4 regions of the Streptomyces sp. NPDC005955 genome follow, and region 2 is predicted to be linked to each of the others. Evidence: riboswitches for the same ligand, from Rfam matches in the RefSeq annotation. Region 2 holds a riboswitch; each other region holds the start of a gene.
What was found. A riboswitch is a leader RNA that binds a small molecule or an ion and turns the genes downstream of it on or off. The one in region 2 is predicted to bind cyclic di-AMP.
Positions count from the first base shown of each region.

Region 1 (7,627 bases), on a different contig from region 2:
ACCGGCGTCGACGTCGACGCGGTCCTCGCGGACACCCTGGGGGCCTGGACGGGCGGTCCGGCGACCCCGCGCCTGGTGCCCCCGGTGACCGCCGACGACAGCGGCCGGGTCGTCATCGTGGACCGCCCGGGTGCGGTCCAGACCCAGGTGCTGATCGGCCGTCTCGGGGCCGACCGGCACGACCGGGTGTGGCCGGCGCAGGTCCTCGGCACCTACTGCCTGGGCGGCACGCTCACCTCGCGGCTGGACCGCGTGCTGCGCGAGGAGAAGGGCTACACGTACGGCGTGCGGGCCTTCGCCCAGGTGCTGCGGTCGACGGCGAACGGCACGGGCGCGGCGCTGCTCGGCATCTCCGGTTCCGTCGACACGGCGTCGACCGGGCCCGCGCTGGAGGACTTGTGGAAGGTCCTGCGCACGCTCGCCGGCGAGGGGCTGACGGACGCCGAACGGGACGTCGCGGTGCAGAACCTGGTGGGCGTCGCCCCGCTGAAGTACGAGACGGCCGGGGCCGTCGCGGGCACCCTCGCCGACCAGGTCGAGCAGGAACTCCCCGACGACTACCAGGGGCTGCTGTACCAGCGGCTCGCCGCCACCGGCACCGTGGAGGCCACGGCGGCCGTCGTGAACGCCTTCCCGGTGGAGCGTCTGGTGACGGTGCTGGTCGGCGACGCGACGCAGATCGAGGAGCCGGTGAAGGCGCTGGGCATCGGCGCGGTCACGGTCGTCTCCGGCTAGTGACGACCGCGGTGGGTGCCGTTCCGTCGTCCGACGGGACGGCACCTCCGTGCGTCCGGCCGGCGTTTCACGCACCGTCAGTGCGGCGCCCCCGGGCGCCGGGGCCGGATGTCCCGAAAGCGCCGGACGTTGCGGTCCGCGGTGTGGCGTGCGCAACAAAACCGCCGATCCGTTTGTCGTAGGAATGATCTCCGGCTTAGCGTCAGGTCGACTGCCCGTCGTGCGGTACGCCGCAGCCGCGGCACCGGACAGTCATCGCCGAGTCCCCCGTACGGCGCGAGCCAGGGGAGCCGGGGACCCAACCGTCCCTGGGGTGAATCGGACGCCCGTCGCCACGCGGAGGGGGTCCGTAGGAGACCTTCCTGCTCCGAACCCGTCAGCTAACCCGGTAGGCGAGAAGGAAGGAAAGGACCACCCACTTCATGGCGTTCACCCGCGCCACCGGGAAGCACCGTCGTCCGACGCGCATGTCGCGCACCACCGCCAACGTCGCGGGCGTCGCCACGCTGACCACCACCGGTGTCATCGGCACCCTCGCCTCCCCCGCGCTGGCCGTCGACGAGCCCTCCCCCCTGGAGGACACGGGGCTCACCAAGACGATCTCCATCGGGGACGCCGTCGCCGACGAGATCGACACCCAGGCCGCGGTGCAGCAGATCGCCGCCGACGAGGCCGCCGCCCTGAAGCTCGTCGAGGCGGAGACCAAGCAGCGCCTCGCCGAGCAGAAGCGCCGGGCCGAGGCCGAGGCCGCCAAGGAGCGCGAGGCCGAGGAGCGGGCGGCCCGCGAGGCCGAGCGCAAGCGCCTGACGACGTACGTCAGCCCCGTCGCCGGTGGCCACGTCTCCACCTCCTACGGCGCGGGCGGCAGCATCTGGTCCTCCGGTACGCACACCGGCATCGACTTCCACGCCGGCACCGGCACCCCGATCCAGTCCGTCGGCTACGGCACCGTGGTCGAGGCCGGCTGGGGCGGTGCCTACGGCTACAACGTCGTCATCAAGATGCACGACGGCACCTACACCCAGTACGCGCACCTGTCGTCCGTGGCCGTCACCGCGGGCCAGTCGGTCACCGCGGGCCAGCAGATCGGCCTCGCCGGTGCCACCGGCAACGTGACCGGGGCGCACCTGCACTTCGAGGCGCGGGCGAGCGCCGAGTACGGCTCCGACCTCGACCCCGTCGCCTATCTGCGCGCGCACGGCGTGTCCCTCTGAGCCTCCGCCCCCCAGGACGGCACCACCGAAAGCCCCGGCCCCGGCCGGGGCTTTCGTCGTTCCCGGACCGCGGGCGCCGTACCGGCCGAGCACCCCGTGGCCCGGTGGCCGGCGGGTAATCCCCGTCCGGAAATTCCAGAGAACGGTGAAGGACGGTCGGAAATTCCGGCGAGCTGCAATAGAGTCACCGAATCAATGTCGATCGACCGCGATTCGCGGGCACGGAAGCGGAGGTCCCCCCATGCGCATTCCCGCCCATTCGGTGTGCACGGCCATTCGGGACGACATCGTCAGCGGTGCGCTGGAGCGTGGGAGCCGACTCACCGAAGACGTGCTCGCCCGCCGCTACGGCGTCTCCCGCGTCCCGGTGCGCGAGGCGTTGCGCACGCTGGAGGCCGAGGGGTTCGTGGTCACCCGCAGACATGCGGGCGCCTGCGTCGCCGAGCCGACCGACCGGGAGGCGGCGGACCTGCTCGACGTGCGACGGCTGCTGGAGCCCCTGGGGGCGTCCCGCGCGGCCGAACGGCGCACGGACGCCCATCTGAAGGTGCTGCGCGGACTGGTGCGCCTGGGTCAGGAGCGGGCGGGGAACGGGACCGGGGACGAGTTGCGCGCCCTGGGCAGCTGGTTCCACGAGACGCTGATCCAGGCGTGCGCCAGCCACGGGCTGATCGCCATGCTCACCCAGGTGCGGCACAAGACCGCCTGGATGTACACGGTCGAGCCCGCTCAGCGGCCCGCCGAGGAGTGGGCGGAGCGCGGCGCGATCGTCGACGCGGTGGCCCGGCGCGACGCGGAGCGGGCCGGCAGGCTGATGGCCGCGCACACGGAGCGCGGGATCGCGGCCCACCGCCGCAAGGCCGCGCGTCGCCCGGATCCGCTCCGGCGCTCGGGGACGTCGAAACATCCCGTCAACACGGGAAGCGTCGTCCCGTAACAAAGGGCCGCGACGATGTGACCGTCGATCACCGGCGCCGCGCTTGGCGAAAGAATTCGCCGGAATACGTCGCGTCGTGGTGTCATTTGTTTCGCGCGGCGATCGCGCCGAGATAGCGCGGGGAATTTCGGGAATGCATCCCCGAATGTGCGGCGCGGACATTCACTGGTTTCGCGGGTGTCCCTCGAATTCGACGGACACCCACGCGCGGACCGGGGTCAGACCGTTTCGGGAAGCTGTTCCAGGCCCTCGGCCACCAGCTTGGCCAGTCGGTCCAGGGCCGCGTCCGCGCCCTCCGCCTCGGAGGCGAGGACGACTTCCTCACCGCCGTGCGCACCGAGCCCGAGGACCGCCAGCATCGAGGCGGCGTTGACCGGGGCGGCGTCGCCCTTGGCGATCGTCACGGGGACGCCGGTGGCCGAGGCCGCCCGGACGAAGATGGAGGCGGGGCGGGCGTGGAGACCCTCGGCCCAACCGACGTTGACGCGGCGCTCAGCCATGTGATGCTGCCCTTCGGGTACGCAAGGTTGCAAGGCTCTGTTCGGTTGTCTAGACCAGTCTCCCACAGCGGTGGCCCTCATCCCCAGGGCCGGCGGAACGCGTGTCCACACCGCCCGGTCGGTCGCCCGCCGGTTCCGTACCTCCCGCCCGGTGCCGCCGCTGCCCGCCGCCCCTCGGACGTCGGACCGCGCACGCCCGGTCGGCGCACCGCCCGACCGGGCGCGGTGACCTCAGCCTGCCCCGCCCCCGCCCGGACCGCGACCCGTACGCTGGCCCCATGCAGAACCCGCCGGACCAGCACGAGTACCCCTCCCACTGGGAAGCCGACGTGGTGCTGCGCGACGGCGGCACCGCGCGCATCAGGCCCATCACGGTCGAGGACGCCGACCGGCTGGTCAGCTTCTACGAGCACGTCTCGGACGAGTCGAAGTACTACCGGTTCTTCGCCCCGTACCCGAAGCTCTCCGACAAGGACGTGCACCGCTTCACCCACCACGACTTCGTGGACCGGGTCGGCCTCGCCGCGACGGTGGGCGGCGAGTTCATCGCCACCGTCCGCTACGACCGCATCGACGCCCACGGCAGGTCCGCTTCCGCACCCGCCGACGAGGCGGAGGTCGCCTTCCTGGTGCAGGACGCCCACCAGGGGCGGGGCGTCGCCTCCGCCATGCTCGAACACATCGCCGCCGTCGCCCGGGAGCGCGACATCCGCCGCTTCGCCGCCGAGGTGCTCCCCGCCAACACCAAGATGATCAAGGTGTTCACGGACGCCGGCTACCAACAGAAGCGCAGCTTCGAGGACGGCGTCGTCCGGCTGGAGTTCGCCATCGAGCCCACCGAGGCGTCCGTCGCCGTGCAGCGGGCCCGCGAACAGCGCGCCGAGGCCCGCTCGGTGCAGCGGTTGCTGCGCCCCGGTTCGGTCGCGGTCGTCGGGGTGGGACGCGCCCCGGGCGGTGCCGGCCGGGCCCTGCTGGACAACCTGGTGTCGGCGGGTTTCACCGGCGACCTGTACGCGGTGAACAAGGCGTTCCCGGAGGACCTCGCCGAGATCGACTCGGTGCCCGCGCACCGGTCCCTGTCGGACATCGGGGCGGGCGTCGACCTGGTGGTGGTCGCCGTCCCCGCCGAGCGGGTGCCCGAGGTGGTGGACGAGTGCGGGGCGCACGGGGTGCAGGGCCTCGTCGTCGTCTCGGCCGGGTACGCCGACCTCGGCGAGGAGGGCAGGGAGCGCCAGCGGGACCTGGTCCGCCAGGTCCGCTCGTACGGCATGCGCCTCATCGGCCCGAACGCCTTCGGCATCGTCAACACCTCCGCGGCGACCCGTCTCAACGCCTCCCTCGCCCCCGGGCTGCCGAGGCCCGGCCGGGTCGGCATGTTCGCCCAGTCCGGCGCGATCGGCATCGCCCTGTTGTCCCGGCTGCACCGGCGCGGCGGCGGGGTGACCGGTGCCACCGGGGTGTCCACCTTCGTCTCGGCGGGCAACCGCGCGGACGTCTCCGGCAACGACGTCCTCCAGTACTGGTACGACGACCCCGACACCGACGTCGCCCTCATGTACCTGGAGTCCATCGGCAACCCCCGCAAGTTCGCCCGGCTCGCCCGGCGCACCGCCGCCACCAAGCCGCTGGTCGTCGTCCAGGGCGCCCGGCACCGGGGCGTCTCCCCGCTGGGGCACGCGGTCCCGGCGACCCGGCTGCCGCACGCCACCGTGGCGGACCTGCTGCGGCAGGCCGGGGTGCTCAGGGTCGACACCATCACCGAACTCGTCGACGTCGGTCTGATGCTCGCGGGCCAGCCCCTCCCCGCCGGGCCCCGGGTCGCGATCCTCGGCAACTCCGAGTCGCTGGGCCTGCTCACCTATGACGCCTGCCTCTCCGAAGGGCTCCGGCCGCTGGGCCCGCTGGACCTCGGGACCGCCGCCACGCCCGCGGAGTTCCAGGACGCCCTGGGCCGGGCGCTCGCCGACCGAGCCTGCGACGCGGTGATCGTCACCGCCATCCCCCGGGTGGGCGAGGGCGGCAGCAGCGACGAGGAACTGGCCGGGGCCCTGCGCGCTGCCGCGGCGGCACACCCCGGCAAGCCGGTGGCGGTCGCCCACGTCGAGCTCGGCGGGCTGGCGGAAGCGCTCGCGCAGGCCAGCGCCACGGTGCGCCGGCCCCCCGCCGCGGGGACCGCGCCGGCCCCCCGCCCCGCCGCCGTCCCGCTCCCCGCAGTCCCGGTCGCCCCGGTTCCTGGGGGTTCGGCCCCCGGGGCACCGGACGCCCCGCCGGGTCCGGCCGCCGCCCCGACCGCCGTGGGGATCCCCGCGTACCCGGCGACCGAGCGGGCCGTGCGGGCGCTCGGCGAGGCCGTCAAGTACGCCCAGTGGCGCCGCGAGGCCGCCGACCCCGGCCGGGTGCCCGAGTTCGACGGCATCGACAGCACCGCAGCCGCCGAACTGATCACCACCCAGCTCGACGCCTCCACCACCGCCGACGACCCGCGCGGCTTCGCCCTCCCCGACGACCCGGCCCGCGCCCTGCTCGCCCACTACGGCATCGCCGTCCACGCCACGCTCCCCGCCGACCACCCGGACGAGGCCGTCGCGGCGGCCCAACTGCTCGGCTACCCGGTCGCCCTCAAGGCCACCGCCCCGCACCTGCGCCACCGCGCCGATCTGGGCGGCGTCCGCCTCGACCTCGCCGACGAGGACCAGTTGCGCCGGGCCTACGCCGAGCTGGCCGAGTCCTTCGGCGCCCCCCGCGAACTGCGACCCGTCGTCCAGGCGATGGCCCCGCGCGGGGTGGACACCGTCGTGCGGACCGTCATCGACCCGATCGTCGGCGCGGTCCTCTCCTTCGGACTGGCCGGAGCCGCCTCCGAACTGCTCGGCGACACCGCGCACCGACTGATCCCCGTCACCGACCGCGACGCCCGTTCCGTGGTGCGGGCCATCCGCACCGCCCCCGTGCTCTTCGGCTGGCGCGGTTCCGCCCCCGCCGACACGGCCGCCCTCGAAGACCTCCTGCTGCGGGTGTCCCTCCTCGTGGACGAGCACCCGGAGGTCGTCGGCATCACCCTGGAACCCGTCGTCGTGGCCGAGTACGGACTCTCCGTGCTGGGCGCCTCGGTCCGTCTCGCACGACCACCCGCCCGGGACGACCTGGGCCCGCGCACCCTGCCCGCCTACTGACGGGCCCGGTCACCGGCGCCCCACCGGCCACGACGACGGCCGCCGACACTGGCTCGAACCTTTCCCGTCCGTGACGCCGCACACTCCCGCCCACCAGGTAACCTCCTGAGTCACCTCGGGCACGCGCGGGGGCCGTAGGATGGGCGCCATGGCCAAGACCAGTACGACGACCCAGGGGCTGCGCACGGCGATCGAGCGCAGCGGCTACTACCCGGCTCTGGTGGCCGAGGCGGTGGAGGCCGCGGTCGGCGGCGAGCCGATCGGCTCGTACCTGGTCCACCAGGAGACCACCTTCGACGCCAACGAGGTCCGCAGGCACGTCACCGTGCTCGTCCTCACGGGTACCCGCTTCATCGTGAGCCACACCGATGAGCAGGCGGCCGACGGCACCTCGCCGACGCCGTTCGCGACCACCTCCACGGAGTCCGTGAAGCTGGACCGGATCTCCTCGGTCGTGGTCAGTCGGGTCGTCGCCAATCCGGAGGCGTACACCCCCGGAACGCTGCCCCGCGAGGTGGTGCTGACCATCGGCTGGGGCGCCGTCTCCCGGATCGACCTCGAACCCGCCGCCTGCGGGGACCCCAACTGCGAGGCCGACCACGGCTACACCGGCAGCACCACCGCCGACGACCTGAGCCTGCGGGTGAGCGAGGCCGGTGACGGCCTCGACGCCGTCCGGCAGACCCTCGCCTTCGCCCAGGCCCTCTCCGAGGCGACCGCGGAGACCACCCACTGATGGTGCAGTCCGCCTGGGACCACGTGGAACCCCTGCCCGTCGGCTCCGCGCCCGTGCCCGCGTACGGTTCGGGCTCGCTGGCCGACCTGCTGCCCACGCTCGCCGCGGGCATGGCGGTCCCCGGGACGGTGAGCGCGATACCGGAGCTCACCCCCGCCGACCGCAACTGCGTCTTCCTCATCGACGGCCTCGGCTGGGAACAGCTGCGGGCCCACCCCGACGAGGCGCCGTTCATGAGCGCCCTGATCGAGAGCTCCCTCGGCGGCACCGGGCGCCCCCTCACCACCGGCTACCCGGCCACCACCGCCACCTCGCTGGCCTCCGTGGGCACC
Region 1 covers NZ_JBIAIF010000005.1:365,117-372,743, reverse strand. The annotation lists gene ACFYOU_RS15920 (M16 family metallopeptidase) at 1-735, shown strand, start outside; cyclic di-AMP (ydaO/yuaA leader) riboswitch at 982-1,144, shown strand; gene ACFYOU_RS15915 (peptidoglycan DD-metalloendopeptidase family protein) at 1,158-1,949, shown strand; gene ACFYOU_RS15910 (FCD domain-containing protein) at 2,191-2,886, shown strand; gene ACFYOU_RS15905 (HPr family phosphocarrier protein) at 3,105-3,386, opposite strand; gene ACFYOU_RS15900 (GNAT family N-acetyltransferase) at 3,665-6,559, shown strand; gene ACFYOU_RS15895 (DUF5998 family protein) at 6,708-7,295, shown strand; gene ACFYOU_RS15890 (alkaline phosphatase family protein) at 7,295-7,627, shown strand, end outside.
Region 1: linked by a shared signal. The riboswitch ahead of ACFYOU_RS15915 (peptidoglycan DD-metalloendopeptidase family protein) and the one ahead of ACFYOU_RS22880 (M23 family metallopeptidase) in region 2 are both predicted to bind cyclic di-AMP.

Region 2 (7,627 bases):
CGGGAAGCGCGAACGGGACGGGCAGCGCCCGACCGGTCCGGTCGCACCGGGGCAGCGCTCCACGACCGGGTCCCCGTACCGCGTCCCGACCGGCGCGGTCGACCAGCCCCGCCCCGAGACCCGGCGGATCGTGGCGGACCTGATGGGCGGTCCCGTCGACCGGGTACGGGGCGCGGCCAGTGCGCTCGACTACCTGAACCTGTTGTTCTGTCTCCACTACCTCCGCGGCGCCGACGCCGACTCCTTCGACGCCCTGGCCGGCCGGGCGCGTTCCGCCACCGGGCTCGACGAAGTGGCCCGACTGCTCCGGGACATCGGCCGCGCCACCGACGAGGACCTGCGGGCCAGCGGCGTGCATTCGAGCATGACGCAGGCCCTGGAGCGCCTTGAGCCGCGCACCGCCCGCGACCTGCGCGGCGTCGTCGAGGCGATGGGCCGTCTCGACGAGGACGTGTTCGGGTTGATCCTCGACGAGTACGAACAACGGGCCGCACTGGGCAGCGGCGAGTTCTTCACGCCCCGCGCGGTGGTCCGGCTGACGACCCGGCTGGCCTGCTCGCAGTTCGGGCCCGGCCGGCCGCGGTCCGTGTACGACCCGTACGCGCGCGACGGCGGGTTCCTGATCGAGGCCGCCGCCGCCTGCGCCGTGGACGAGGACGGGTCGCCGCGTCCTGCGCCCGTGCGGACGTACGGCGAGACCCGGCGCGCCGAGACCTGGCGGTTGGCGACCATGAACCTCCTTCTGCACGGGGTCTCCCCGGCGCTGGAGCTGAAAGGAACGGCTCCCTGGAACGGCGGCGGCCCGGCGCAGGCCCCGCGGGCGTCGTACGACATCGTGCTCACCAACCCCCCGTTCAACATGAGCGACGCCGGCCGCGCCGAGCGCAGCGACGGGCGGTGGGCGTACGGGGCGCCGCCGCTCGACAACGACAACCTCGCCTACGTCCAGCACTGTCTGGCGGTGCTGAACGAAGGGGGACGGGCCGGGGTCATCATGCCCAACAAGGCGGGCAACTCGGGCCACGAGGCCGAGCGGACCATTCGCCGGAACCTGGTGGAGAGCGGGGTCGTGGACTGCGTCATCGCCCTGCCGGCGCACCTCTTCACGGGCACCGCCGTACCGGTCTCCGTGTGGTTGCTGCGCCACCACGGTGATCCCTGCGACAGCACCCTGTTCCTCGACGCACGGCACATGGGCGCGAAGAACGGTTCGCGTCGCGTCCTCGGTCCGCGGGACGCCGAACTGCTCCTCGACTCCTACCGGATGCACCGGGAGGACGACGCACACGGCCCCCACCCCCGGTCGACCGCCGCGGACCACCGGGTACCCGGCGCGCTGGTGTCCCGGGAGGAACTGCGGCGCAGCGACTACTCGCTCAACCCCCTGGACCACGTGGAGCGCCGCAGGAGCGGCGAGGACGATCCCGAGCAGCGGCTCGGGTCCGCCCGGGAACGGCTGGGCCGTGCCGAGGCGGCGCTCCGGGACGTGCGGGAGGCCGTCGCCCGGCGGCCGTCGGCCGAGGGACGGGTGCGGAACCGGCCGGCCGCCGTGACCTCCTTGGACACGCTGTGCGAGATCCAGGCCGGACCCTCCTACTCCCGGTTGGGCAAGGCCCAGCGCAGCAGTCACGGCCCGGTCCCCGTCGTCTTCCCGCAGCACCTCAAGGACCGGCGCATCAGCGACGAGGTCAAGGAGCGGACGACCGAGGAGACGGCCCGTCGGCTGCGGGGCTTCGCGCTGCGGGAGCAGGACATCGTGTGCGTCCGCTCCGGTGCGATCGTCGCACCGGCGCTGGTGCGGGAGCACCAGGTCGACTGGCTGATGAGCCCCAACGTCCTCCGGGTCCGGGTGCGTGCGCAGCAGCGGGGCCGGGTGCTGCCGGAGTACCTGTTCCACCACCTGTGCCTGGACGGGACCGTCGCGTGGATGCGGGACCGGGCCGCGGCCACCGCGGCGCCCTCGCTCCGGTCCGAGTCCCTGGGGACGCTACGGATCCCGGTGCCGGAACTGGCCGAGCAGCGGTCGGTCGTCGCGGCACTGACCGAGCTGGACGAGCTGGACCGGGCGCACCGGGAGGTCGCCGCCGCGTTGCAGGACACCCGGACCGCCCTGGCCGACGTCCTGCTGGCTCCGTCCGCCCCCGACACCTCCACCCGCCGGCACGAGAGGCGAGCACCGTGAACACCCCGAACCCGCCGTCCGTTCCGACGGATCCGCACCCGCCGACCGCCTCCGGGCCTGCGGACAGCGCCTGGATCCCCTGGTTGCTGGTCATGGTGCTGTTCTCCGTGCTCGTGGCGACCTGCGTCGGATTCCTCAAGACGCTCGACGGCAGCCCGGCCGTCAGCGCACTCCTCGCGGCAGGGGCGGCGTTCGGCGGGGCGGCGCTGCTCTGTCTGGCCGTGGTGCCGGTCGTCCAGCAGCTGCGTCAGCGCCGTTGAGCGCGGCGTCGCGACCCGCTGCGCCCCGTTCCTCCCGCGCTCCGGCAGGGGCAGGGGCACGGGAGGCGGCGGCCGGGGAAGCAGAGCCGTAGGCCCTTCACCCGGAGCCGGGTGCCGCCCAGGCACCCGTGCTCGGGGTCGGGGCGGCCCGCGATGCGCGCCAACAGGCAAGCGGCGCACGGCGCGTTGACCCGCGCGCGACCGGCCGCGCGCCAGGCCCGACGCAGCTCGCGCCCCCGGGGGCAGGCCCGCGGATCGCCGTCGGCGCAGGCGCGGCAGCCGGTGGCGTGGGTGACGTAGTGGCCCCAGGCGGTGGCCTGGGCCGGGGTGAGCGGGGCGTACCGGAGGTCCGGGCGGCGGTGCCCGGTGCGTGCGGCGTTCACCGGGCCAGCAGACCACGAACGCGGGCGCCCGGTGACCGTCCCCCACCGGGGAGCCCGCAACGGCGGGGCGTACGCCCCGGGCTTCGCCCGTCCGTGGCGGGCGGGGGCGGGACCTCAGAGCAGTTTGCTGCGGGCGGCGCCGGGGCCGGCGGCCGACCGGCGGCCCCGGGCGGGGCGGTGCCCGCGGGGGGTGCGCCGGTCGCCGTCGAGCCCGGCGGCCTTGCGGGCCCACCGGGCGACGGTCTCGGCGGGCACGCCGATGCTGTCCACGATCCGGGCGGCCTTCTCCCGGCAACCGGGCTCCGGACAGGCGACGGGGGCGCTCGACCCGCCGGTCCTGGCCCGCCGCGGCCGGGACGGCTGCGCGGTGGCCGACGGGGCGGGAGCGGACTCGGGCGGTAGGTATCGGGCGGTGCAGCCCAGGCAGACGTACCACGTGCGCATGTGTGGGTCTCCTAGTGGGATTGGCCGGTCCCGGAGCAGGTTCCGCAGGCACCGGTCCATCGTCGGACGACCGGCTTCTGACGGCCGTCCTCGTCCGTCTCCACCGTGTGCTGTTCGTGCTCGGTGAGTCCGGTGCCGCCGCAGGCCGGGCAGGTCTCGTCACTCATCCGTCCAGGATGGCGGACGGGCCGGGGCGCCACCGGGAATCCGGTGCCCCACCACCCGAACCGGGCAGGGGTGGGGACGGCACGGTTGACGTACCCCGTCCGGCGCGCCCCCGTTCCGTACGCGTCCGGACCGCGCGCCCGTGCGTACCGCCGGTGGCGGGGGCGGGACCGGCGTCCGGGCCGCTGCCTGCGGAAACGGATGGTGGTCCGGCCGCCCGAGTGGTGTAGAGTCGGGTTTACCGACGCGGGGTGGAGCAGCTCGGTAGCTCGCTGGGCTCATAACCCAGAGGTCGCAGGTTCAAATCCTGTCCCCGCTACTCAGGCCGAAGGCCCGGAAGCCCAGTGCTTCCGGGCCTTCGGTGCGTCCGGGGTGCGTCCGGGTGGCCGCCGCCCGTCGTCCGCGCTCACCCGTACGGCCCGTACGGCTCGCTGCGCGTCCCCGGCGGGGCAAACCTGGGGGCGGCGGGCGGTGACGGGTACGGAGGCGGCGGGAGACGGTACGTGGGCCACGGAGGCGAGCCGACCGGCGGTGCCGGGTCCCCCGACCGGACACCCGACCCCGTACCCGACCGGGCGCCCGACGCCGCACCGGAAACGGCACCCGACCCCGTACCCGGTGCGGGCCGGCACCGTCGCACCGCTCGCCGGGGCCGCTGGTTCGTGCGGGTGCTGCCCGTCCTGTTGATCGTCATCGGACTGTTCTACGACGAGCTCACCCCGCTGCACCTCACCGCCTCCCCCCTCTTCGCCGCCGCACCGCTGGCCGCCGCGCCCTTCTACGGCCGCCGCGGGACCGTGGCCGTCGGGCTGATGGCCTGCGCCGCCTCGGTGGGCGAGCGGTCCGCGGACGGCGGGCTGGCGCGCGCCGACGCCATCACCGACCTGGCGACCATCGTGACGGTGTCCGTGCTCGCCGTCGTCATCAACGGCCTCGCCCGGCGCAGCAACGCCCGGCTCGCCTCCGCACGGGAGATCGCGGAGGCCGCCCAGCGCGCCGTGCTGCCGGAGCCCGCCGACCGGATCGGCGGCCTCGACGTCGCCGCCCGCTACGAGGCCGCGCAGGCCGACGCGTCCATCGGGGGCGACCTCTACGCCGTGCAGGACACCCCGCACGGGGTCCGGCTGGTGGTCGGTGACGTGCGGGGCAAGGGGATCACCGCGGTGTCCGCGGTCGCGGTGCTCATCGGGGCGTTCCGGGAGGCCGCCGAGCAGGAGACGACCCTGGAGGCGGTGGCCCGACGGCTGGAACGCGCGCTGGCCCGGGAGGGCACCCGGCGGCGCGGGGTCGACGACTTCGAGGGGTTCACCACCGCCGTCCTCGCCGAACTCCCGCACGGGCAGGACGTCGTACGGGTCCTCAACCGGGGGCACCCGCCGCCCCTGCTGCTCGCCCCGGACGGCGCGCTGACCGTGCTGGACCCGGGCCGCCCCGCGCTGCCCCTGGGCATGGCCGACCTCGGGGTGTGGCCCGACCGCTGCGACGAGGCGCCCTTCCCCTCCGGTACGACCCTGCTCGGCTACACCGACGGGCTCTCCGAAGCGCGGGACGCGCACGGTGCGTTCTACGACCCGGTGGCGCGGTTGCGCGGCCGGACCTTCCCCGGTCCGAACGCCCTGCTCGCCGTCGTCATCAACGACGTCGTCCGGCACACGGGGGGCGGCTCGGAGGACGACCTGGCGCTGCTCGCGGTCCGCCGGCCCTGAAACACCCGGCACGCCACTCCCGCCACTCCCACCACTTCTGTCACATCGTCACCCCGTCCGGACCACCCACTCACACCCCGTGACGGAGCCCTCCCCGTCGATAACAACTGAGCCACCGTCAGAGAAAGTTCTCTGCGTCGGGGAATATTGTCCAACTGTCAACTCGCCCTGTTCCGCCCGCCCGTGTCCCGATAAGTCCCGGCCATCGGCCGGAACGATCAACCGGAAGCGCTTGGAATCCGGCCCCCGGGTCTATTAACGTTCGATAACGCAGCGCGGTCGTCCCAGCCGTCACCAGAGTCGGCTCCGTGCGCACGCGCCGAATCCCGCAAGGGAACCGGGGAACCACCACCATGGGGTGAATCGGGCAGCCTTCTCCAAGGACGCCCGTAGGAGACCTTCCTGCTCCGAACCCGTCAGCTAACCCGGTAGGCGAGAAGGAAGGAAAGGAGTACGCCTCAGTGGCGTCCAATCGGCCTGCCCCCGAAGCTCCCTACGTGCCGAAATCGGCCGAGGACGGGGCCCCCTCCTCCCCCTACGGCCGGGTCTTCGGACCCGAGGTGACCGAGGGCGAGACCCGTGAGGTCTGGAACCCGACCGCCGACACCGTCCGACCCGTTCGCGGTCGGCACCGCGTCGCCAAACAGCGCGGCGGACTCGCCCGCAGCTCCACCGTCCTCGGCGTCGGCGTCATCGCCGCGGTCGGCGCGGGCGGCATCGCCACCGCGCAGGGCGGCAAGCCGGCCGTGAAGATATCGATGCCCGACATCGGCTCGATCATGCCCGGCGACTCCTCCGCGGACACCGCAACCCAGGCCGCCGCGCCCGCCGTCGCCCCGCTCACCGGCGCCGGCGTCACCAGCGCCGACACCGCCGAGGGTGCCACCGACGCCGGCGAGGCCCTGCGCGCCCGCATCATGCAGCAGGCCGAACAGCAGCAGGACCAGGCCGAGAGCGCCACCCGCGCCGCCGCCGAGAAGGCCGCCGTGGAGAAGGCCGCGAAGGACGCCGCCGCCGCCGAGGCGAAGGTCGAGGCCAAGAAGGAAGCCGAGGCGAAGGCCAAGAAGGAAGAGGAGCGGAAGAAGAAGGAGGCCGAGCGCGCGAAGGCGGCGGCCGAGGCGAAGGCCAAGGCCGAGCGGGAACGCATCGCCAAGCTCGCCAAGAGCTTCTCCCTCCCCCTCTCCTCGTACACGCTGACCTCGACCTACGGGCAGTCCGGCGCGATGTGGTCCTCCGGCTCCCACACGGGCCTCGACTTCGCCGCCCCGACCGGCACCCCCCTGAAGGCCATCGGCAGCGGCACCATCACCGAGGCCGGCTGGTCCGGTTCGTACGGGTACCGCACCGTCCTCACCCTCAACGACGGCACCGAACTCTGGTACGCCCACCAGTCGTCGATCGGTGTGAGCGTCGGTCAGAAGGTCACCACCGGCGAGGTCATCGGCCGCGTCGGCGGCACCGGCAACGTCACCGGTGCCCACCTCCACCTGGAGGTCCACCCCGGCGGCGGCAGCGCGGGCATCGACCCGGCCGCCTACCTGCGCGGCAAGGGCCTCAGCCTCTAGCGGACCGGTCGACGGGCGGGCCGCGGCGACGCGGTCCGGGCGGCGTCGGACGAAGGTCCGGCGCCCGGCCGCGAGGCGGGCCGTCCCCCACGTCCGGGCGCCGACGGTCCTGGCGTTCACCCTCCGACGTCAGGCCCGCCGGTCCCCGGGAAGGGGCCGCGGGGGCCACGGTGTTGACTGGGGCCATGACCACTCTGCGCCCGCTGGGCCCGTCCGGTATCGATGTCTTCCCGCTCGCCCTCGGCGGCAACGTCTTCGGCTGGACCGCGGACACCTCCCAGACCTTCGCCGTCCTCGACGCCTACGCGGGCGCCGGCGGCAACTTCGTCGACACCGCCGACTCCTACTCCGTCTGGGCGGACGGCAACCAGGGCGGCGAGTCCGAGTCCCTGATCGGCCGGTGGATGGCCGCGCGCGGCAACCGCGCCGAGGTCGTCGTCGCCACCAAGGTCGGCGCCCACCCCGCTTTCAAGGGCCTGTCGCCCACCACCATCAAGGCCGCCGCCGAGGCGTCCCTCACCCGGCTGGGCACCGACTACATCGACGTCTACTACACGCACTTCGACGACGTCTCCGTCCCCGTCGAGGACATCGTCGCCGCCCTGGACGAGTTGGTCACCGCGGGCAAGGTGCGGGCCGTCGCCGCGTCCAACCTGACCCCCGAACGACTCCAGGAGTCCCTCGACTTCTCCGACCGCGAGGGCCTGGCCCGGTACGCCGTCCTCCAGCCCGAGTACAACCTGGTCTCCCGGGACACCTACGAGGGCGGCCTCCAGCAGGTGGCTTCCCGCAACGGGCTCGCGTCCGTGCCCTACTTCGCCCTCGCCTCGGGTTTCCTCACCGGCAAGTACCGCCCCGGAGCGAGCGTCGACAGCGCGCGGTCCGGTTCGGCGGCCGCCCATCTGACGACCGTGCGCGGCCA
Region 2 covers NZ_JBIAIF010000010.1:18,811-26,437, reverse strand. The annotation lists gene ACFYOU_RS22910 (N-6 DNA methylase) at 1-2,182, shown strand, start outside; gene ACFYOU_RS22905 (hypothetical protein) at 2,179-2,442, shown strand; gene ACFYOU_RS22900 (hypothetical protein) at 2,940-3,269, opposite strand; gene ACFYOU_RS22895 (hypothetical protein) at 3,281-3,436, opposite strand; tRNA gene ACFYOU_RS22890 (tRNA-Met) at 3,680-3,753, shown strand; gene ACFYOU_RS22885 (PP2C family protein-serine/threonine phosphatase) at 3,938-5,140, shown strand; cyclic di-AMP (ydaO/yuaA leader) riboswitch at 5,448-5,590, shown strand; gene ACFYOU_RS22880 (M23 family metallopeptidase) at 5,602-6,705, shown strand; gene ACFYOU_RS22875 (aldo/keto reductase) at 6,891-7,627, shown strand, end outside.

Region 3 (7,627 bases), on a different contig from region 2:
TCGTGGCCCGGCTCCCCGTCGAGCAGCGGCTGTTCCTGTTCGTGAACGTGGCGGCCCTGCACCAGCCCAACTGGTTCCACCTGCCGGGCGCGACCCGGGCGGACGGCGACAGCCGCCGGACGCACGCCGCCGCCCTGGAGTACGTCGACCGGCACGTGGGACGCCTGTTCGCCGCGATGAGCAGCCGCCGGCGGTGCTTCGCGATCGTGTGCTCGGACCACGGCACGGCCTACGGGGACGACGGCTACACCGGTCACCGATTGGGCCACGACGTGGTGTGGACCGTCCCCTACGCCCACTTCTTCCTGCCGACCCCGACACCCTGAACCGGACCGAGGCACCGTGATGAGCACCACCTTCCCGACCGACGTCGTGACGGCGCCGGAGTCCGCGCCGCCGCGCCCCTACCAGCACTACGTCTACGCCTATCCGCACAAGACCGCGTACCGACCGCTGCCCGCCCCGGGTCCGCGGCTCGCCCAGGTGTGGCGCGGGGAGCCCAAGGACGCGCTCTCGCTGTACCTGCACATACCGTTCTGCGAGGTCCGCTGCGGGTTCTGCAACCTGTTCACCCGGATCGGCGCGCCGGACGAGTTGTCACGGCGGTACCTGGACGCACTGGAGCGCCAGGCGATCGCCGTACGGGAGGCCCTCGACGGGGACGGGCCGGTGCGGTTCGCGACGGCGGCGTTCGGCGGCGGGACGCCCACGTTCCTCACGGCCGGGGAACTGACCCGGTTGTTCGACATCGCCGAGCTGCGGATGGGCGCGGACCTGCGGGCGGTCCCGCTGTCGGTGGAGGCGTCCCCGTCGACGGCCACCGCCGATCGGCTCGCGGTGCTGGCCGAGCGGGGCACGACCCGGCTCAGTCTGGGGGTGCAGAGCTTCGTGCCCGAGGAGGCGCGGGCGGCGGTGCGTCCGCAGCGGCGGGCGGACGTGGAAGCCGCGCTCGGACGGATACGCGAGGCCGCGATACCCGTCCTGAACATCGATCTGATCTACGGGATCGAGGGGCAGACCGAGGAGTCCTGGCTCCGTTCGCTGGACGCCGCCCTGGCCTGGCGCCCGGAGGAGCTGTACCTGTACCCGTTGTACGTCCGCGACCTCACTGCGCTGCGCGCCCGGGTGGACGTCGCGGAACGGGCCTGGGACGCCCAGCGGTTGCGGCTGTACCGGGTGGGTCGGGACCACCTCCTCGCCCACGGGTACGCACAGCGGTCGATGCGGATGTTCCGACGTGCGGACGCGCCCGCCGAGGGGCCCGAGGACCACGCCTGTCAGACGGACGGCATGATCGGCCTGGGCTGCGGGGCGCGTTCGTACACCTCCACGCTGCACTACTCCTTCGACTACGCGGTCGACGCGCGTCAGGTCCGGTCGATCATCGACGCGTACACGGCGACGGAGGACTTCGGCCGGGCGGTGCACGGCCGGTACGTGGGAGGTGCGACCGGGGGCGACGAGGCGCGACGCAGGCACCTGCTCCAATCGCTGCTCCAGGCAGGGGGCATGGAGCGGGAGTCCTACCGGGCACGGTTCGGTACGGACCCCGAGGACGACTTCCCTGGCGAGCTGGCGCGGTTCGCCGCGCGGGGCTGGCTCGACGGATCGGCCCCGGCCGGGGTGCTGCGCCTTTCGGCCCGGGGGCTGGCGCACTCCGACGCGTTGGGGCCCGAGTTGTTCTCGCCCTCGGTGCAGGCCGCGATGGCCGCCTACGAGGCGCGGTGAGCGCGGTGGACCTCACGGTGTTGTACCGGGGCCCGCTGGCCTCCTGCGACTACGACTGTCCGTACTGCCCGTTCGCGAAGCGGCGGGACAGCCGGGAGCAGTTGCGGGCGGACCGGGCGGCGCTGGAACGGTTCGCGCAGTGGGCGGGCGCCTATCCGGACGGCCGGTTGTCGGTGCTGTTCACCCCGTGGGGCGAGGGCCTGGTGCGGTCCTGGTACCGACGGGCGCTGGTGGAACTGTCGCACCGGGAGCACGTCGAACGGGTCGCGATCCAGACCAACCTGAGCGGCCGCACGGACTGGCTCGACGGGGCGGACCTCGGCACGCTCGCCCTGTGGTGCACGTACCACCCCGGGCAGACGCCCTACGAACGGTTCGTCACCAAGTGCCGTGGGCTGGCGGAGCGCGGAGTGCGGTTCAGCGTGGGGATCGTGGGGCTGCCCGAACACCTGGCGCACGCCCGCCGACTGCGCGATGAGCTGCCGGAGCAGGTGTACCTGTGGGTGAACGCCGCGGAGGGGCACACGTACACCGACGAGGAGGCCGACCGGTGGACGGCGCTGGACCCGCTGTTCCCGTACAGCCGTCATCCGCACCGCAGCGGGGGCCTGCCCTGCCGGACGGGGTCGTCGGTGGTGTCGGTCGACGGTGACGGCACGGTCCGGCGCTGTCATTTCGTCCCGGCGGAGCTGGGCAATCTGTACGACGGTTCCTACCGTGCCGCGTTGGCCCCGCGGGCCTGCCCGCTGGCCCGGTGCGACTGCCACATCGGGTACGTCCACCTGGAGACGCTGCCCCTGTACGACGTGTTCGCCGGCGGGGTGCTGGAGCGGATACCCGCGGGTCCCGGCCCCCGGTGACGCGGGAGCCGGGACCCGCGTCACCGGGCGGGGCGGCCGCCGCTCAGAGCGGCAGCAGGTCGGGGCGCTTGGCCGCGACGTGGTCACCGGACGACTCGCCGCGCAGGCGCCGTCCGATCCAGGGCACCAGGTACTCGCGGGCCCAGTGGATGTCGTCGCGCCGTACTTCGAGGGTGCCGCGGGGCGGCAGCGGGGGCCAGGGCTGGTCGGGGTCGGCGGGGACCCCGACCCGGAGGACCTGCCCGGCGCGCAGGGCGACCCGGGTGTGGCCCTCGGGCGAGAGGTGCAGCCGGTCCTCGTCCCAGGCGCGGCGGTCCTGGACGCTCTTCAGGGACCACAGGTCGAGGACGGGGCAGTCGTAGCGGTCGGCGATGGCCCGCACATGGCCGTTGTAGGTGGCGATCTTGCCGCGCAGGTGCTTGAGGAGGGGGACGCCACGGGTGTCGAAGCCGGTGGTGACCATGACCGTGCCGACGGACGAGGCCAGATCGGCGACGGCCCGTTCGAACCGCTCGGCCACCTCGTCGGGGTCGGTGCCCGGCCGGATGATGTCGTTGCCGCCCGCGCTGAAGGTCACCAGGTCGGGCGCGAGTTGCCGGGCCCGGGGGATCTGCTCCTCGACGATCTGATCGAGGAGTCTGCCGCGGACGGCGAGGTTGGCGTAGCGGAAGGTGGGTTCGGGTAGCCGGTCGCCGAGGAGGACGGCCAGCCGGTCGGCCCATCCCACGAACGTACCGTCGGGGCCGGGGTCTCCGACGCCTTCCGTGAAGCTGTCGCCGACGGCTGCGTAGGACCGGATGTCGTCAAGGGCGAGGAATGTCGACTCTGCTGTCACGTCGGCCCATTTTTCACCTCCCCACGTGACCTACGCCACCGTAATAATGCGCCATTGGGGCTTGACGGCACGTGATAAAGGCCATGCGCCCCATTTCGTCGAGTCGGGAATAGCAGCTCCCCGGCCCCCTCGACTCCCCTCGCCCCCACTCGACACTGCTGCCGACGTGCGACGCGGGGCCGTATCCGCCGATACGGCCCCGCGGGGTGCTGGTGCGGCCGGTGGCCGCGGGGGGTCAGATCGCGACGCCCTTCGACCGCAGGTAGGACAGCGGGTCGATGTCGGAGCCGTAGGCCGGGGAGGTGCGGATCTCGAAGTGCAGGTGCGGTCCGGTGCTGTTGCCGGTGGAGCCCGCGGTGCCGATCTGCTGGCCGCCCGAGACGGACTGGCCGGCCGAGACGCCGAGCTGCGAGAGGTGGGCGTACTGGGCGTACTTGCCGTCGGCGAGCTGGATGACGACCTGGTTGCCGTAGGCGCCCGCCCAACCGGCGGAGACGACGGTGCCGGGACCGACGGCCTTGAGCGGGGTGCCGGAGGGGACGCTGAAGTCGACGCCGGTGTGGTAGCCGCTGGACCACATGCTGCCGGAGGCGCGGTACGGCGTGCCCACACCGCTCGCGACCGGCAGCGTGTAGCCGCCGGCGCTCGCGGTGGCGGCCGGCGCCTGGGCCGCGACGGGCACGGCCTTCGGGGCGGCGGGCTTCGGAGCGGCGGGCTTCGGGGCGGCGGGGGCCGCGGGGGTCGCCTGCTCGGGCTGCGCGGCCCGGGGAGCGGCGGGCTTCGGCTCAGCGGCCTTCGGCGCGGCGGCCTGGGGGGCGGCGGGCTTCGGCGCGGCCGGCTTCGGCGCGGTGGCCGTGGCGGCGGCCTTGCCGCCGAGGGTGAGCTTGAGGCCGGGGGTGATCAGATCGGGGTTCGATCCGACGACGGTCCGGTTGTCCTGGTACAGCCGCTGCCAACCGCCGCGCAGGTCCTGGTCGTCAGCGATCTTCGACAGGTGGTCGCCGACCTTGACGGCGTAGGTCGTGAGCCCGGCGCGCTGCTGCGCGGGCGCCTCGGGGGCGGTCTGGGCCGCCACGGCGACCGAGGTCGCGGGGGCGAGCGCGGAGGCGGACTGCGGGGTCGCGGCCTGGGCCTGGGTGGCGCCGATCAGCGGCAGCGCGAGCGCTGCCGCGCCACCGGTTCCGGCGATGGCGATCGTCCGGGCGAGCCGGGCGGACTTGGGGCGGCGGTGCTTTCCCGTCGCGGGCATGGTGCGTTCCTCTCCGGCGCCTACGAGGTGAGCTGTCGGGTTCGGGCTGGAGCTGCCCGGCCGCGCTCGCGCGGCTTCACCCCGAGCCGGTCCGGTCGCCCGGATGCGGCGTACTGCGTGTGGGTTCCCCGCTCCTGCCGATGTCGGGTGGTGAGATGGGCTACCGAGCGGCGGCAGGACTAGGCGTCCGCCCGGAGTGAGCGTGACGCTAAGCGAGCGGGAACGGCCCGGACAACCGAGCACCCGTCAGCGGCCTGCGATTTCTTGATCCTCGCCGTCCGTTCCGGTCACCCTGCGTCGATGGCGGCGGGGTTCGCGGACGCCAATTCCCGGGCCGGGGCGGGCAGCCGACGAACCGGCGATCACCACCCACCGTGACCACTATGATCCCGGTCACGACGCATCCCCCTAGGGTGCCTTATTTCCTGTCCAGTTGAGCCAAAGCCGCCCAATCCGACCAAAGGCGCAAATCATCCTTTCGCCGGTGGATTCCCTCGTGCATGACATGACCGGGGATCACCGACGAAAGCCCTCGTGCAAGGTGATTGTCCGAGCAAGTGATGTCGTATCGTCTGAAGCGCCCCGCCGACGGACGGCGCCGGCGGGGGACTGGGAGGAGCCCCCGTGACGCAGCAGATCCCGTCCACCGAGCCCGAACTGACCGGCGTGCGCAACTTCCGTGATCTGGGTGGTCTGCCGACCGCGGACGGCAGGCGGGTCCGACACGGGGTGCTGTTCCGCAGCGGCCACCTCGCCCACGCGACCGACGAGGACCGTCGGTACCTGACCGGGCTGGGGCTGCACACGATCTTCGACTTCCGCAACGACGCCGACCGCGGGCTCGACGGCCATGACGTGGAACTGCCCGGCGTGCGCAACGTCAACCTGCCGCTGAGCGACCCGGCCGACGGCGCGGAGTTCTGGCGGATGGTGCGCCGGGGCGACCTCGCCCAGCTCCGTGACCTCCTGGCCGGGGGACGGGCCGTCGAGCAGATGGTCACGTCGTACCGCGTACTGATCGAGGAGCGGACCGTGGAGCACGCACGGGTGCTGCGGGCGGTCGCGGAGGACAGCGTGCCGGCGCTCCTACACTGTGCGGCGGGCAAGGACCGGGCGGGCCTGTCCATCGCCGTCACCCTGCTCGCCCTCGGCGTCGAACGGGACGCGATCGAGGAGGACTACCTGAAGTCCAACGCCGCGCACCGCCGGTACCGGGTGCAGCGCAGCGCGGACGCGGTCGACGGGTACGCGCCGGAGGTGATGGAGTTGCTGAGCCCGCTGTTCGACGCACGCTCGGAGTACCTGGCGGCGGCCTTCGACAGCATCGATCGATGTTGGGGCGGCACGGACGCCTACCTGACCCGGGCCATCGGGCTCACGCCGGACCTGCGCGCCCGCCTCCGGTCCCGGCTGCTCGACTGACGTCAGCGCCGGGCCCCCGGGTGCACCGCGGGGCGCGGACACCGGGGGCCCGGCGCGTCCGCCACCGGGGTACCGGACCCGGGGCGGATCAGCTCACTTGGCCCCGACCTCGAAGAGCAGCCAGATGAAGGCGGCGACGAGGTGGCCGACCGCGACGTAGATGAGCAGGCGGATCCAGATGCTCGGCGGCATCTTGTCCTCGATGCGGGGGCGCTGGACCGGCTGGACCGCCGGGGGCGCCGCCGGGTCGGTGGGGGGAACGGGCTCGGTCATCGGAAGTCTCCCGGGGTGTGGACGTCCGTCGGGCCTAGGCACAGCGCGGCGGTCGGGCTCTGCAACAAGGTGTGCACGAAGAGGAGGTCGGTGCCGTCCTCGTCGGCGGCGCCGATCCGGTGCGGGGTCAGCGAGTCGAAGTGCGCGCTGTCGCCGGGCGCGAGCACATGGGTGCTGTCCCCGAGTCGCAGCCGCAGCCGCCCGGACAGGACGTACAGCCACTCCTCGCCGGGGTGCACCCGCACGATGTCGCCCTGGGTGCCGTACGGCACCCGGACGCGGAGGGCCTGCATGCCCCGGCCGGGGGCGCCGGCCTGCCAGTAGGTCCAGCCGCCGGCGCGGGTGGGTTCCATGGTGGCGGACTCGACGATCGCCTCCCGGTCGGCGACGGTCTCGCCGAGCAGTTCGGAGACGGTGGTCCCGTAGACGCGGGCGAGCGACAGCAGCATGGGCAGCGACGGCTGCCGCCGGCCGGTCTCCAGCCGGGACAGATGGGCCGGGGACAGCCCGGCCGAGGCGGCCGCGGCCTCCAGGGTCAGTGCGGCGCCCCGCCGGCGCTCCCGCAGTCGGGGGGCCACGACGGGCAGCTCGCCAGCGGGGCCGCCGGCCGGGTCGGGGGACCCGGCGGGGGTCTGCGGCTCCTCGCGGGGAGTCGACTCGGAGGGGTTCATGTCATCGATTGAGCCAGAAAAATGCCTCCCGGGCAAATCTCTTGCCTGGGAGGTAAAAGCTGGAGGTCAAGAAGCGCGCAACGCCCCGCCGGGCCGCATCCCAGCCCCGCCCGGGCCGCACGAGCGGTTCGCCCCGGGCCGCGTCAGCGGTTCGCGACGGCCTGTTTGACCAGTGTCCTCCCGAAGTCCCACATCAGCCCACCCCCGCTGTGTGCGTCGTCCATCACGGCGGTGAAGGCCGTGACGAAACGATCGACGTCCGCCTCGTCCACGACCAGCGGCGGGATCAGTTTGATGACCTCCAGGTGGTCGCCGGAGACCTGGGTGAGGATGCGGTGCCGCTGGAGCAGCGGCACGACCACCATCTGCGCGAAGAGGCCCCTGCGGGCCGCCTGGAGCATGGCCCAGCCGCTGCGCAGCTTCAGCGAGCGGGGCCGCCCGAACTCGATCCCGATCATCAGCCCACGGCCGCGGACCTCGCTCAGCAGCTCGTAGCGGTCCACGAGTGCGGCGAGCCGGGAACGGAGCAGGTCCCCGGTGACCCGGGCGTGCTCGACCAGCCGGTCCGACTCCAGCACCGACAGCACCG
Region 3 covers NZ_JBIAIF010000015.1:157,283-164,909, forward strand. The annotation lists gene ACFYOU_RS28810 (STM4013/SEN3800 family hydrolase) at 1-326, shown strand, start outside; gene ACFYOU_RS28815 (STM4012 family radical SAM protein) at 346-1,728, shown strand; gene ACFYOU_RS28820 (STM4011 family radical SAM protein) at 1,734-2,588, shown strand; gene ACFYOU_RS28825 (SGNH/GDSL hydrolase family protein) at 2,632-3,423, opposite strand; gene ACFYOU_RS28830 (peptidoglycan DD-metalloendopeptidase family protein) at 3,659-4,672, opposite strand; cyclic di-AMP (ydaO/yuaA leader) riboswitch at 4,677-4,835, opposite strand; gene ACFYOU_RS28835 (tyrosine-protein phosphatase) at 5,297-6,094, shown strand; gene ACFYOU_RS28840 (DUF6126 family protein) at 6,188-6,367, opposite strand; gene ACFYOU_RS28845 (cupin domain-containing protein) at 6,364-7,038, opposite strand; gene ACFYOU_RS28850 (aspartate aminotransferase family protein) at 7,182-7,627, opposite strand, start outside.
Region 3: linked by a shared signal. The riboswitch ahead of ACFYOU_RS28830 (peptidoglycan DD-metalloendopeptidase family protein) and the one ahead of ACFYOU_RS22880 (M23 family metallopeptidase) in region 2 are both predicted to bind cyclic di-AMP.

Region 4 (7,627 bases), on a different contig from region 2:
ACCATCGATCACCGCACGACTTTGTGCACCGAAGCACAATCTCGCCGCCGGGAGGCTCCTTTGCACCGCCGCCGTCGCATCGCAGTCACTCTCTCCACCGCCGCCCTGCTCGCGGCGACCCCCCTGCTCACCGCCTGCGGCAACGACGCGCGGCCGGGCGCGGCGGCCGTCGTCGGCGAACAGCGGATCACCGTCGAGCAGCTGGAGAGCCGGGTCAACGCGGTGCGCGCCGCCCAGCGCGCGGCGATCAAGGACGACGAGGGCTACGAACGCGCCCTGTCCGGCAGCGGGCAACTGGCCCGGGCCACCCTGCACACCATGGTCCTCGACCGGGTCCTCGACCGTGCCGTCACCAACGCCGGGGTCGAGGTGTCCCGCAAGGACGTGCAGCAGCTCCGCAAGGGGCTCGCCCGGCAGGCGGGCGGCGAGCAGGGCCTGCGGGTGGCCTGGCTCCAGCAGTACAACGTGCCCCCGAGCCAGCTCGACGCGAGCCTGCGCACGGAGATCGGTGCGCAGAAGCTGTCCGAGCGGCTGGGCGCCGACATGAACACCGAAGCGGGCCAGAAGGCGTTCTGGAAGGCGCTCTCCGAGGCGTCCGACGAGTTGGACGTCCGTCTCAACCCCCGGTACGGGAAGTGGGCGGTCGCCGAGAACGGTCGGGTCGGCCGGGTGGACGGGTCCACCCCGTGGGTGCGTACGGTCACCCAGCCCAGCCCGGCGGCCACCGTCACCTGATCCGCACCCCGCGGGCGGGGGCCCCTTCCGGCACCCCGCCCCGGGGTGGGCTAGGTTCGTCGGGTGAGTGAGAACAACGTGACCGGCACCGGGTCCGCGGGCCGGATCGTCCTGGTCACCACCAGCCACCGAGTCGCCCCCGGCCTGCTGTCCTGGACCGCCTGGCACACCCTGCGCACCGCGGACCGGGTGCTGTGCGCCGACCCGGACCACCCCCAGCTCCCCTATCTGCGGGAGGCCGGGGTCGAGGTCGAGATCGCCACCCCCGACGCCCGGGAACTGGTCGGCGGAGCGGCGGGCCGCACGGTGGTCGTCCTCGCCCAGGGCGAGGGGGAGTCGCCGCTCACCGACGGCCTGGCCCGGCTCGCCGGCTCCGGTCGCACCACCATGCCGGACCTGGAACTGCTGCCGGCCTCCTACGACCTGCCGGGCGCCCGACTCCTCGACCTCGTCCAGGTCATGGACCGCATCCGCCTCGACTGCCCCTGGTCCTCGCAGCGGACCCACCGGGACCTCGCCAAGTACGGCATCGAGGAGGCGTACGAACTCGTCGAGGCCATCGAGGACGGCGACCGGGACGAACTGCGCGAAGAGCTCGGGGACGTCCTCCTCCAGGTGGTGTTCCACGCCCGCATCGCCGAGGAGGACGAGTCCGCCCCGTTCTCCGTCGACGACGTGGCGGCCGGGATCGTCGCCAAGCTGGTCCACCGCCACCCCCACGTCTTCGGGGACGCCACCGCGACGACCCCCGAGGACGTCCGCGAGCTGTGGTTGCGCACCAAGGCGGAGGAGAAGCGCCGCGATTCGGTCACCGACGGCGTGCCGCTGGGGCAGCCGGGCCTCGCGCTCGCCGCCAAGCTCGCCTCCCGGGTCCGCTCCCGCGGTCTGGACGTGCCGCTGCCCACCGGCGACGACCTCGGCTACGCCCTGTTGGCGATGGCCGTGCGCGCCGAGGCGGAGGGCACCGACCCGGAGGCCGCGTTGCGCGCCGCCGCCCGCGCCTACCGGGACGCGATCCGCGTCGCAGAGCACGCCGAGCAGGGCCGGGGCACCGAGCACGCAGTGGACGCCGAGCAGGGCCGGGGCACCGGCGCGGACGGCTGAGCGCGGTGTCCGTGCCCAGTCACCCGGCCGGGGCGCGGGACGAGCCGGCGCCGCCCCTGTTCACCTGGGAGTTCGCCGCCGACCCGTACCCGGCGTACGCCTGGCTGCGGGAGCACGCCCCGGTGCACCGCACCCGGTTGCCGAGCGGCGTCGAAGCCTGGCTCGTGACCCGCTACGCCGACGCCCGGCAAGCGCTCGCCGACGCCCGGCTCAGCAAGAACCCGGCGCACCACGAGGAGCCGGAACACGCCAAGGGCAAGACGGGCATCCCGGGCGAACGCAAGGCCGAGCTGATGACGCATCTGCTCAACATCGACCCGCCGGACCACACCCGGCTGCGGCGGCTGGTCTCCAAGGCGTTCACCCCGCGCCGGGTGGCCGCCTTCGCGCCCCGGGTGCAGGAGCTGACGGACCGCCTCATCGACGGTTTCGCCGAGCGCGGCGAAGCGGACCTCATCCACGAGTTCGCCTTCCCGCTGCCCATCTACGCCATCTGTGACCTGCTGGGCGTGCCCGCCGAGGACCAGGACGACTTCCGGGACTGGGCGGGCATGATGATCCGCCACGGCGGCGGGCCCCGGGGCGGTGTCGCCCGCTCGGTGAAGAAGATGCGCGGCTATCTGGTGGAGCTGATCCACCGCAAGCGCGAGACCCTCGGCGCGGCGGGCGACGACGACCTGATCTCGGGTCTGATCCGCGCCTCGGACCACGGCGAGCACCTCACCGAGGGCGAAGCGGCCGCGATGGCGTTCATCCTGCTGTTCGCCGGGTTCGAGACCACCGTGAACCTCATCGGCAACGGCACCTTCGCCCTGCTCACCCACCCCGAGCAGCGGGCGCTGCTCCAGCGGTCGCTGGCCGAGGAGGGGGAGGGCTCCCCGCTGCTGGACACGGCGGTCGAGGAACTGTTGCGGTTCGACGGCCCGGTGGAGATGGCCACCTGGCGGTTCGCCACCGAACCGCTGCGTCTCGGCGGCCGGGACATCGAGCGGGGGGACCCGGTGCTGGTGGTGCTCGCCGCGGCGGACCGCGACCCGGCCCGCTTCGACCGGCCCGACACCCTGGACCTGACCCGGCGGGACAATCCGCACCTCGGATACGGCCACGGGATCCACTACTGCCTCGGCGCGCCACTGGCCCGGTTGGAGGGTCGCGCCGCGCTGGTCACCCTGCTGCGCAGGCTGCCTGACCTGCAACTCGCCGCTGCTCCGGAGGAATTGCGGTGGCGCGGCGGCCTCATCATGCGGGGCCTGCGGACGTTGCCCGTGCGGTTCGCTCCGGCCGCCGTGACCAGCAGTGGTGACGTCAGATCAGTTCCGTGATGCCTGCGTGATCTGCGCTGCATTGACTTGTGACAGGCGTTCGACTCCGGCTACCTTCACGACGAATCGGCCGCCCCCAGCCGCCGTGTTCGGTCCTGCTGTCGTACGAAAGGCCACCGCATGCTCTCCGGGAACGGTCGTCATCGACGCCCCCGACAGGCCCCCCCTCTGGTCGTTGCGGCCGGGGTGACCAGCTCCGCGATCGTCCTTCCGCTGCTCGGTGCGAGCGGTGCGACCGCGGCGGAGGCAGCGACCTGGGACCGGCTCGCGGAGTGCGAGAGCGGCGGCGCGTGGAGCGCGAACGACGCCAACGGCTTCTACGGCGGTCTCCAGCTCACCCAGGAGGCGTGGGAGAAGCACGGCGGGCTCACCTACGCGGTCAGTCCCGACCAGGCCAGCCGGTCCCAGCAGATCACCGTGGGCGAGCGCATCCTGGCCGCGCAGGGACCCGCCGCCTGGCCGGGGTGCGGCGAAGCCGTGGGTCTCGTCAAGGGCGGCCCGGCGGCGGCCGTGGACCCGGGCGTTCCGTCCAAGTCGGACAAGGGGAACAAGGGCAGCGCGGTCATCGACACCGCCCCGGGCGGGGTGGCCGCCGGCAAGTCGGACGGGTCCCGTTCCACCGCGGACCGGCCCGCGTCCCAGACCCCCCGACCGGCGGAGACGACGGAACCCGGTTCCTCGACCTCGCCGAGCGCTTCGGAGGACGCCTCCGGTTCCGCCGCTCCCTCCGACGGCGCCACTTCCCCCGGCGCCACGGGTTCTTCGGGACCCTCGGACTCCGCCGACCCCTCGGACCCGTCGAGTTCCTCCCCGTCGTCCGAGGCGTCCCCGGGGGAGTCCTCGTCGAGCGGCGACCCGGGAGACGGGACGCCCGGCAAGGGCACCGGCAGCGAGTCGGCCGAGCCCGGCTCGTCGTCCCCCTCGCCCGGCGCCTCCGACGCGGCCACGGACGCCTCGGCGACGACCGGGGCGAAGGAGGGTTCGGGCCGTCACCGCGGCGCCCCGGCGGCCGAGGAGGCCGCCGCCTCCCGGGAGGGCGACAGTGCGGCGGAGCACGCTTCGCGCAGCAGTGCATCCCGTGACGAACTGGACAAGTCGTACACGGTGCAGTCCGGTGACAACCTGTCGGCGATCGCCGACTCCCAGGGCGTCGAGGGGGGTTGGTCGACCCTCTACGACAGCAACAAGGGCACCGTCGGAACCGACCCCGACCTCATCCTCCCTGGCCAGAGCCTTGACCTGGCGCCCGAAGCGCCCGAAAAGAAGCAGTAGTTCGCTCGTTAATGTCCGTTTTGAGGTGTGGGGCGGAAGTGAGACATGGGTCTCATCGACCCGGCTGAGCTTTGAGTTTCGGCCCGCCCCATGCCTACGGTCAGGGCCGTTCGCCAATGCGGGCACCGACCTCCGTCACGCCGAATCCTGCCGACGGAAGTTCGGGAAAAGTCGACGCGTGAAGCGCCGTGGGCAGGAGCGGGGGACCCAAGGTAAGCGCCGGACGGGGTCGTTCGGGGAGTCGAATGAGACTCCCCGGGAGACGACCGGACGGCTAGGGGTGGAGCCGCGCGCTGGACGCGCGGCCGGGCACTCACTCGGCCCGAACCCGACAGCTCACCTCGTATGGCGTCGGTGAGGGGATGTCTTCATGCTGCTTTCCGGCAAGGGCAAGCACCGCAAGCCCAGCAAGGCCACTCGTATCGTCACCCTCGCGGGGGTCACCGGAGCGGCCGTCGCCGCCCCGCTGCTGACGGCGACCAGTGCGTCCGCCGCCACCGCCGCCGAGTGGGACCGCGTCGCCCAGTGCGAGTCGGGCGGCAACTGGTCCATCAACACCGGCAACGGTTACTACGGCGGCGTCCAGTTCTCCGCCTCCACCTGGGCCGCCTTCGGTGGGACCAAGTACGCGCCCACTGCCAACCTGGCCACCAAGGCCCAGCAGATCGAGATAGCCGAGAAGGTCCTCGCCGGCCAGGGCAAGGGTGCCTGGCCGAGCTGTGGCGTCGGCCTCTCCAGCACCCCCTACGGTGGCGGCGCCGCCGAGCAGCCCAAGCCGCAGACCCAGCAGCCGCAGCAGAGCGCCCCGGTGCAGCAGGCCCAGCCGAAGCAGCAGCAGCCGCAGCAGACCGAGCAGCGCGCCTCCCGCGCCGAGGACCGCGCCCCGGCCGCCCCGGCGCAGCCCGCCAAGCCGGCCGCGCCGACCAAGACGGTCGAGACCCCGACCGGCAAGAAGGTCGCGAAGGGCGACGGCGAGTACAAGGTCGTCAGCGGCGACTCGCTCAGTGCCATCGCCGAGGCCGAGGGCGTCAAGGGCGGCTGGCAGAAGCTGTACGAGCTGAACGACGACATCGTCGACGACGCCGACTTCATCTACCCGGGCCAGCAGCTCCACCTCTCCTGACCCCCGCTGAACCGGTGGTCACCGCAGGGCCCCACGGGCCCCACGGGACCACTCCCGGCTCCGGCCCGCCCCGGTCGTGAGCCGCACCCCCCGGTCCCGGGCCGTGCCCCGGCCCGGCCGGGAACCCGTCCCCTCGGGTCAGTCCGCCCCGGTGTGCCGCCCCCGTGCACCGGGGCGGCGGTGCGTTCCCGGCCGGCCGGGGACGCGTTGCGCCCCGAACGCGTCGGAGCTCAGGTGTGGGACCCCGAGCACATTTGTTTGCCGACGGAACAATTTGGTTTCCGTTTGTCCACGAGCCGGGCGGCCGGGTGGCCGAAGTCCCGGGGGCCGTTAGGCTCAGGGGCGGCGGGGCCACCGGCCCCGCATCACTGCGTCACATCCCAGAAGGAGATGCTCGTGCCGTCCATCGACGTCGTCGTAGCCCGGGAAATCCTGGACTCCCGAGGCAATCCCACGGTCGAGGTCGAGGTGGGCCTCGATGACGGCAGCACCGGCCGTGCCGCCGTACCGTCCGGCGCCTCCACGGGCGCCTTCGAGGCCCTGGAGCTGCGTGACGGTGACGCCAACCGCTACGGCGGCAAGGGCGTCGAGAAGGCCGTCCTCGCGGTCATCGAGCAGATCGGCCCGGAGCTCGTCGGTTACGACGCCACCGAGCAGCGCCTGATCGACCAGGCCATGTTCGACCTGGACGCCACCCCGGACAAGTCCTCGCTCGGCGCCAACGCCATCCTCGGCGTCTCGCTCGCCGTGGCGCACGCCGCCTCCGAGGCCAGCGACCTGCCGCTGTTCCGCTACCTGGGCGGCCCCAACGCGCACCTCCTGCCGGTGCCGATGATGAACATCCTGAACGGCGGCTCGCACGCCGACTCCAACGTGGACATCCAGGAGTTCATGATCGCGCCGATCGGCGCCGAGTCCTTCTCCGAGGCCCTGCGCTGGGGCACCGAGGTCTACCACACCCTCAAGAAGGTCCTGAAGTCGAAGGGCCTCGCCACCGGCCTCGGCGACGAGGGCGGCTTCGCCCCGAACCTCGGCTCCAACCGCGAGGCCCTGGACCTGATCCTCGAAGCGATCAAGGAAGCCGGTTACGTCCCCGGCCAGCAGGTCGCCCTGGCGCTCGACGTCGCCGCCTCCGAGTTCTACAAGGACGGCGTCTACCTCTTCGAGGGCAAGGAGCGCACCGCCGCCGAGATGACGGACTACTACGCCGAGCTCGTCGACGCGTACCCCCTCGTCTCCATCGAGGACCCGCTGTTCGAGGACGACTGGGCGGGCTGGAACGGCATCACCGCGCGCCTCGGCGACAAGGTGCAGCTGGTCGGCGACGACCTGTTCGTCACCAACCCGGAGCGCCTGGCCCGCGGCATCGAGGAGAACTCCGCGAACGCCCTGCTCGTCAAGGTCAACCAGATCGGTTCGCTGACCGAGACCCTGGACGCCGTGGAGCTGGCCCAGCGCAGCGGCTTCAAGTGCATGATGAGCCACCGTTCCGGCGAGACCGAGGACGTCACCATCGCCGACCTCGCCGTCGCCACCAACTGCGGCCAGATCAAGACCGGCGCCCCGGCCCGCTCCGAGCGCGTCGCCAAGTACAACCAGCTCCTGCGCATCGAGGAGATCCTCGACGACGCCGCCGTCTACGCCGGCCGCAGCGCCTTCCCGCGGTTCAAGGGCTGATCGCACGACACGCACGACCACCCCGTCCGGCCCCCGACCCGGAGGCCGGCCGCGGTGGCTGCGGGACGTCCCCGCACCCGGTCCCGTACCGTGTGCGGGGACGTACGCACATCACGGGAGTGACGGGGAGGCCGAGAGATGGCCGTCAAGGACCGGGACCGGTTCTCGACCGCGACCAGGTTGCGGGTGCTCGGCGAGCAGACCGCCGCCCGCGTCTACCGCTCCCAGACCCGCCGCCAGGCCCGCCGCTCCCGCCTCACCGGCCGGGCCGCCCTGCTGACCCTGGTCCTGTGCTCGCTGATCGTCGCGCTGGCCTTCCCGATACGGCAGTACGTCTCGCAGCGCGCCGACATCGCCGACCAGCTCCGCGAACAGGAAGAGGCCCGGGCCCGGG
Region 4 covers NZ_JBIAIF010000001.1:666,023-673,649, reverse strand. The annotation lists gene ACFYOU_RS02885 (SurA N-terminal domain-containing protein) at 61-735, shown strand; gene ACFYOU_RS02880 (nucleoside triphosphate pyrophosphohydrolase) at 799-1,839, shown strand; gene ACFYOU_RS02875 (cytochrome P450) at 1,845-3,161, shown strand; gene ACFYOU_RS02870 (transglycosylase family protein) at 3,348-4,433, shown strand; cyclic di-AMP (ydaO/yuaA leader) riboswitch at 4,608-4,799, shown strand; gene ACFYOU_RS02865 (transglycosylase family protein) at 4,804-5,556, shown strand; gene eno (phosphopyruvate hydratase) at 5,953-7,233, shown strand; gene ACFYOU_RS02855 (septum formation initiator family protein) at 7,372-7,627, shown strand, end outside.
Region 4: linked by a shared signal. The riboswitch ahead of ACFYOU_RS02865 (transglycosylase family protein) and the one ahead of ACFYOU_RS22880 (M23 family metallopeptidase) in region 2 are both predicted to bind cyclic di-AMP.